DNA from 2 places in the Verrucosispora sp. ts21 genome. Region 1 is predicted to be linked to the other one. Evidence: riboswitches for the same ligand, from Rfam matches in the RefSeq annotation. Region 1 holds a riboswitch; the other holds the start of a gene.

The links. A riboswitch is a leader RNA that binds a small molecule or an ion and turns the genes downstream of it on or off. The one in region 1 is predicted to bind S-adenosylmethionine.
Region 2: linked by a shared signal. The riboswitch ahead of thrC (threonine synthase) and the one ahead of C1A38_RS21495 (ABC transporter substrate-binding protein) in region 1 are both predicted to bind S-adenosylmethionine.

Annotation. Positions count from the first base shown of each region.
Region 1 covers NZ_PNOZ01000053.1:10,407-13,776, reverse strand. The annotation lists gene C1A38_RS21505 (amino acid ABC transporter ATP-binding protein) at 1-48, opposite strand, end outside; gene C1A38_RS21500 (amino acid ABC transporter permease) at 45-827, opposite strand; gene C1A38_RS21495 (ABC transporter substrate-binding protein) at 863-1,708, opposite strand; SAM riboswitch class IV at 1,982-2,094, opposite strand; gene C1A38_RS21490 (sensor histidine kinase) at 2,150-3,148, opposite strand; gene C1A38_RS21485 (response regulator transcription factor) at 3,262-3,370, opposite strand, start outside.
Region 2 covers NZ_PNOZ01000002.1:3,696-7,065, reverse strand. The annotation lists gene C1A38_RS00780 (DUF4232 domain-containing protein) at 1-548, opposite strand, end outside; gene C1A38_RS00775 (DoxX family protein) at 813-1,262, shown strand; SAM riboswitch class I at 1,445-1,580, shown strand; gene thrC (threonine synthase) at 1,590-2,876, shown strand; gene C1A38_RS00765 (GNAT family N-acetyltransferase) at 3,177-3,370, shown strand, end outside.

The DNA.
Region 1 (3,370 bases):
GAAGGCCAGGTGCACGTCGCGCAGGCTCAGACTGACCGAGTCGCTCATCGTTGGTTCCCTCCGGCGGCGCCGGGCAGCGCCAGGTCGAGGTCGTCGGGGTCGTCGTCGGCCGGGCCGGTGGCCGGTCGGCCGTGTCGCAGTCGCCCGTCGATCCAGTTGACGACGTGGGTCAGCGGGACCGTCAGCGCCAGGTAGAAGAGCCCGGCCAGCAGCAACGCCGACTGGTTGCCGGTGTTGGCGGCGTAGTCCTGCCCGATCCGGAACAGCTCCCGCTGGCTGGCCAGCAGGCCGAGGAAGTAGACCAGGCTGGAGTCCTTGATCAGGGCGATCAGCTGGTTCACCCAGGCCGGCAGGATCCGCCGGATGCCCTGCGGAATGATCACCCGGCGCATCGCCTCGCCCCAGGAGAAGCCGAGCGCCCGGGCCGCCTCCAGCTGGGTGGCCTCCACCGACTGGATGCCGGAGCGGAAGATCTCCCCGATGTACGCCGACGCGATCAGCGACAGCGCCAGGATGCCCAGCGGGTACGGGTTGGGCCCCCACACCTGCATGCCGAGCGGGGCCAGGCCGACCCCGATCAACAGGATCGTCGCCGCGGCTGGCAGGCCACGGAACACGTCGGTGTAGACCCGCGCCGGCCACCGCAGCCAGCGGGTCCGCGAGATGCCCGCGACGGCCAGCACGATGCCCAGCGCCGAGCCGAGCAGGGCGGCGGTGACCGCCAGGATCAGCGTGTTCGGCAACCCGACAGTGATCATCTCGGGTAGCGCCTCGCGCATCGACTCCCAGTCGAAGAACGTCTCCCACAGGGTGCGCAACGGATCCACGGGTCAACCTCCGCCCTGCTCGTTCCTACTCGCCGTCAGGAAGCCGACGGGACGGTCACGGTGCCGCTGCCCGGGGTGAAGTCGGCCGGGATCGCCCGACCCGGGTAGTACTGCTCGCTGAGCCGGGTCCAGGTGCCGTCGGCGATGACCTCGTCGAGGGCCTTGTTCAGCGCCTCGCGCAGCGCGTCGTTGCCCTTGGCGAAGGCGTACGCCGTCGGGGCCGGGCTGAGTTCCTTCGCCGCCACCTCGATCTTGCCGCCGCTGTCCGCGGCGGTCTTCTCACCGATCTCGGCCGGGGAGATCCAGGCGTCCGCGGTGCCCGCCTTGAGCTGGTTGAGCGCGCCGTTGTAGTCGGGCACCCGCACCGGGTCGAGGCCCTTGGTGGTGGCGTAGTCGTCCTGGACGGTGCCCTGCACGACCACCACCCGCTTGCCGGGCAGCTCGTCGAAGCTGCTCAGCGTCGAACCGGCGGGCACGTTGAGGCCGAGGTAGCCGAAGTCGTAGCCGTTGCCGAAGTCGACTGTCTTCTTCCGCGCCTCGGTGATGGTGATCGAGGAGCTGCCGATGTCGAACTTGCGGTTGTTGACCTGGGCCAGCAGGCCGGAGAAGTCGGTGCCGACGAACTCGACCTTCAGTCCGAGCTTGTCGGCGGCGGCGACAAGCAGGTCGTTGTCGAACCCGGTGAACTTGCCGTCCTTGAGGTACACGTTCGGCGGCGCGTCGGTGAGGGTGCCGGCCCGCAGCACGCCCGGCTGGAGCAGGTTGTACGGGTTGTCGGCCTCGCCGGCCGAGTCCGAGCCGCAGGCGGTAAGCGTGACGGCGGCGAGGACTGCGGCGACGCCGACGGCGGCGGCCCGGGTCAGGGCAGGAACGAATCGCACAGGTGTCTCCTGGATGAACGACGGCGGGCACGGACGTGCCGCACCGACGGTCCGCCGTGGGACGGACCGCTGGGATGAACCGATGGCAGAGGGGGAGATGCCGAGGCCCGCAGGCTCGGCGACCGGCAGCGACGCGGTCAGCTACACGCGGCGCTACAGACCCGCATCATGTCGACGTGCCGACGTTGGGTCAGATCGAGGCAGGCCGCCACGGGAGCGGATCGACTGCGGTACGACATGGGTCTCCCTCGAGGTCGTGATGACCTGGAAACCAGGCCACGCTTGCACCGGTGGTTGCACCGGTGCCTGGTCCTCACCCGGGGCACCCCTGCGCGGACGAGGGTTGCCGGCCAGCAAGCCGGGGCTTCACGCTGGCACTCATGACCTGCGGCCGAGGCTAGCAGCAGGGGATGGGTCGGCGTCCACCCGGTATGACGGCCCTCACGCTCTGGTCATCTCCGGTGGTGCGGCAGGTAGGCGCACCGTGACGTGGAGCCCGCCGGTGGGGCGGGGGGCGAGGGTGAGGGCACCGTCGTGTGCCTGGACGATGCTCGTGACGATGGCCAGGCCGAGGCCGACACCGGCGTGCTCCGCACGGACCCGTTCGGTGCCGCGCTGGAACGGCTCCACCAGCGTGGAAACCAGGTGTGGGGTGAGTCGTTCGCCGGTGTTCTCGACGGTGAGCAGCACAGCCCCGGGCGCGACACTTGTCGTGATCCACACGGTGCCCTGATCGGCGGTGTTGTGAATGATCGCGTTGTGCAGGAGGTTCGTCGTCATCTGCAACAGCAGCGGGTGGGAGCCCAGGACCGGGGCAAGATCGGCCCGCGACTGAATGGTCAGGCCGCGTTTCTCGGCAAGCGGCAGGAGCGTTTCGGCAGCCTCTTCCGCGAGCAGGGAAAGGTCGAGGCGTTCGCGGGTGAATGACTTTTCGTTGGCACGACTGAACAGAAGCAATGCCTCGGTGAGTTTGATGGCCCGGCAGTTGACGGCGTGCAGGCGATCGATGATCTCGCCGAGGTCGCGGTGCCGATCGGTACGTGCCACGTCGAGAAGTGTCTGCGTGATCGACAGTGGGGTGCGTAGTTCGTGTGAGGCATTGGCGGCGAATCTGCGCTGCTGCGCGACGTGTGTTTCAAGGCGGGCGAGCATGGTGTCGAATGTGTCGGCGAGTTCGCGGAACTCGTCCTGGCGGCCCGGCAACCGGATCCGGTGGGAGAGCGATCCGTCGGCGGCCCTGCGGGTGGCATCGGTGAGGCGAGTCAGCGGGGCGAGCATCCGGCCGGCCAGGATCCACCCTGCCACGAGGCCGAACAGAAGTAGCAGCGCCCACAGCGCCGCGGCCTTCGGCGCGAAGGCGCGCAGCAGGTCGGACCGATTGGGAATGAAGAGGCGGGGGTGCGACCCCGGCGGTCCCGTGACCAGCACACCGTCGGGCACGTAGCGGAGCAGGAACAGCCACACGACCGCGAGCAGCAGGGCGACGGCGAGCAGGAGAAACCCGGCGTAGCTGAGGGTGAGTTTGAGGCGAACGCTCAAACCGGGTGGCCGGGCTACGGTCGTGCCTCGTCGATGCGGTAGCCGACGCCGGGCAGGGTGGAAATGATCCAGGGCTCGCCGAGTCGTTTGCGCAGTGCCGAGACCGTGATGCGTACGGCGTTG
Region 2 (3,370 bases), on a different contig from region 1:
GGGGCGACCTCCAGCCGCTGCGCATTGGTGGCGACCACGCTCGGGTCGTCGACCAGGTTGCGCCAGAGCACTGCCGCGCCCGCGGCTTCTCCGGGCGCCAGCGTCAGGGGCCGGGGCGGGTCGTCGAAGCCCGAAGTGATCTCTGCGGCTCCGGCGATGACCCGGACTCTGATCAGGTTGTCGTCGCTGTCCAGCAGCCGTAGCTGCGGGTAGCCGTGCAGGCGGTACGGGTGGCTGCCGCAGTTGACCAGTTCCAGGCTCATCGCCCGCAGGCCCATGGCCGCGCTCACCCCGAGGGAGCTGATCCGTACGCCCTCGGCCGGACAGGGGCCTGGTGCGGCGGTGTCGGCGGTCGGCGGCGTACCCGTCGACGGGGTGGCGACCGGTGGTGGGGTGTCGGTCGCGCCGGCGGCGCTGTCCCCGGCGTCGGGGGTCGGGGCGCACCCGACGAGCAGGGCCAGCGTCGCGAGCGCCCCGACCGGGCGGCGATACGGCCGGGTCCGGCGCCGGGCGGTCGTTGCTGGAGATGTCATACGTGTCCCGCGCATCGGGACATCGTCACATCGCCCGATACCACGCGTGGTCCTGACGTCCCGGATTCGTGATCGAGGAGCACACCCGCCTCAGTAAGGGGATTCCCGTGGCGCGAGCCTTCCGCGAACCGGTTGGACGCTGAGTGACGGGACAGCGCCCGGAAGTTTCAGCCGCTAGCATGGTCTGGGAGCGTTCCCACAGTCAGAGATTGCATCGACAACTATCTATACATCTCGCATTCTGGATCCCCTCATCGGATCTACTACGGAGGTATCCGAATGCGTATCGACCGGTTCGGCGGGCCGGCACTGTCCCTGTTCCGCATGGTTGTCGGCCTGCTGTTTCTCTGTCACGGCCTGGCCTCGTTGTTCGGCATCTTCGGTGGTAACCGGGGCAGCGGTGAACCTGTGCCGCTCGGCCAGTGGCCGGGCTGGTGGGCCGCACTGATCCAGGCGCTCTGTGGTGCGCTGGTGCTTGTCGGCCTTTTCACCCGTCCCGCCGCGCTGCTGGCTTCGGGCTCGATGGCGTACGCGTACTTCATGGTCCACCAGCCCGAGGCGCTGCTGCCGATGCGCAACCAGGGCGAGTTGTCCGTGTTGTTCTGCTGGTCGTTCCTGCTTGTCGCGATCCTCGGCCCGGGAAGCTGGGCGCTGGACAACCTGTTCGGGCAGCGCGGCGGGCGGCAACTCGCTCTCGACGCCGACGCGCGCAGCTCCGTGCCGGCCTGACCCTCCCTCGCGAGAGTCGCGATCATGCTCGGACCTGGATCGGGTGGTGCTTCGGCGGCACTGATGCCACTCGATCCAGGAATGAGCGTGACCTGCGGACCAATCGGCGATTTCGCTCACAAGCTGGGACAGCCAGGCGACGGCGGCGGCGCTACTGCCTAGAATCGGCAGCACAACTGCATACCTCATCCAGAGGGGCTGAGGGATACGGCCCGACGACGCCCCGGCAACCACCTCGCGCGCTCATCGTTGAGCGTCCGGCGGGGCAGGTGCCAATTCCGTCCCCGCCGCAGAGTGCGATGCGGGGGAAGATGAGAGGACTTCGGCATGACGTCGACGCTCGCCCCCTCCGGCATCAACACCGCCACCAGCCCGGCCCGCGCTCTGGTCTGTCGCGCCTGTTCGGCCCGCTACCCCCTCGCCGCCCAGCACGCCTGTTACGAGTGTTTCGGCCCGCTGGAGGTCGACTACGACCCGGCCGCCCTCGCTGCCGTCACCCGGGAGCAGATCGAGGCCGGCCCGCGCAACATCTGGCGGTACGCCGCCCTGCTGCCCGCCGGTCAGGACCCGGCCACCCGGGTCACCCTGGAACCGGGGTTCACCCCACTTGTCGCCGCCGACCGGCTCGCCGCCGAGTTGGGCATCACCGCCCCGCTGTGGGTCAAGGACGACAGCGCCAACCCCACCCACTCGTTCAAGGACCGCGTGGTGTCGGTGGCGCTGACCGCCGCCCGGGCGCTCGGCTTCTCCCGGTTCGCCTGCGCCTCCACCGGCAACCTGGCCAACTCGGTCGCCGCGCACGCCGCCCGGGTCGGCACCCCCTCGGTGGTCTTCATCCCCAGCGACCTGGAACAGGGCAAGGTGGTGACCACCGCCGTCTACGGCGGCGACCTGGTCGCCATCGACGGCTCGTACGACGACGTGAACCGGCTCTGCGGTGAGCTGGTGGAGACTGACGAGTTCGAGGACACCGCCTTCGTCAACGTCAATGTCCGGCCGTACTACGCGGAGGGTTCCAAGACGCTCGGCTACGAGGTGGCCGAACAACTCGGTTGGCGGATTCCCGCCCAGGTGGTCATCCCGATGGCCTCCGGCGAACTGCTCACCAAGATTGACAAGGCATTCACCGAGCTGGTCGAGATCGGGCTGGTCGAGGCGCCTGCGGGCGGTTGGAAGGTGTTCGGCGCGCAGTCGGCCGGCTGCAACCCGATCGCCACCGCCCTGCACGCCGACAGCGACGTCATCACCCCGGTCAAGCCGACCGGCATCGCCAAGTCCCTGAACATCGGCGACCCGGCCGCCGGTCTGTACGCGCTGGAGGCGGTACGCCGCACCGGCGGCTGGATGGAGTACGCCGACGACGACGAGATCCGCGCCGGAGTGCGGCTGTTGGCGCGTACCACAGGGGTCTTCGCCGAGACGGCCGGTGGCGTGACAGTGGCGGTGCTGCGCAAGCTTGTCGAGTCCGGCAGGTTGGATCCGACCGCCGAGACGGTGGTGTTCAACACCGGCGAAGGGCTCAAGACCCTCGACGCGGTGGCCGGCGAGGTGGGGCCGACCCATCGGATCAAGCCGTCGTTGCGGGCCGCCCGCGATGCCGGCCTGCTCGGCTGAGTCGACCGGGCACATGATCAGCGGAAATGCCGTGACCAGCGGTAAATGATCAAGCGGAATCGCCGGTGATCGAAGTGTATTCACGTTTCTTCAGGAATGCGGAAAACACGCCGACGGGGACTTGACGGCAAGAACCGCACAGCGGAAGATGCTCCGTGCGGGAGGGCGTATCGCCGTAGACTTTCAGTCTGTACGACCCAACGCCGGAGGCGTTGTGCGATCGACCCTCCCGACCAACGTCCGAACGGGCCAGCGAAAATTCGCTGGCCCGTTCGTCTTTTCCTCGCGCAGGCTGCCGACATGACCCTCACCATCGCGCCCTTCGGTGCCGGCGACGACACCGCCATCGAGCAGGCGTACGAGATCGACACCGCCGCCTGGGCGGTGGACGTGCCCGACCTGCCCAGCTGTCGGCAACGGTTCTTCGGCATGATCCGGCACCCGATGCCCGGCGACGTGGCGGTGCACCTGCTGGCCCACGTCGACGGTGCGCC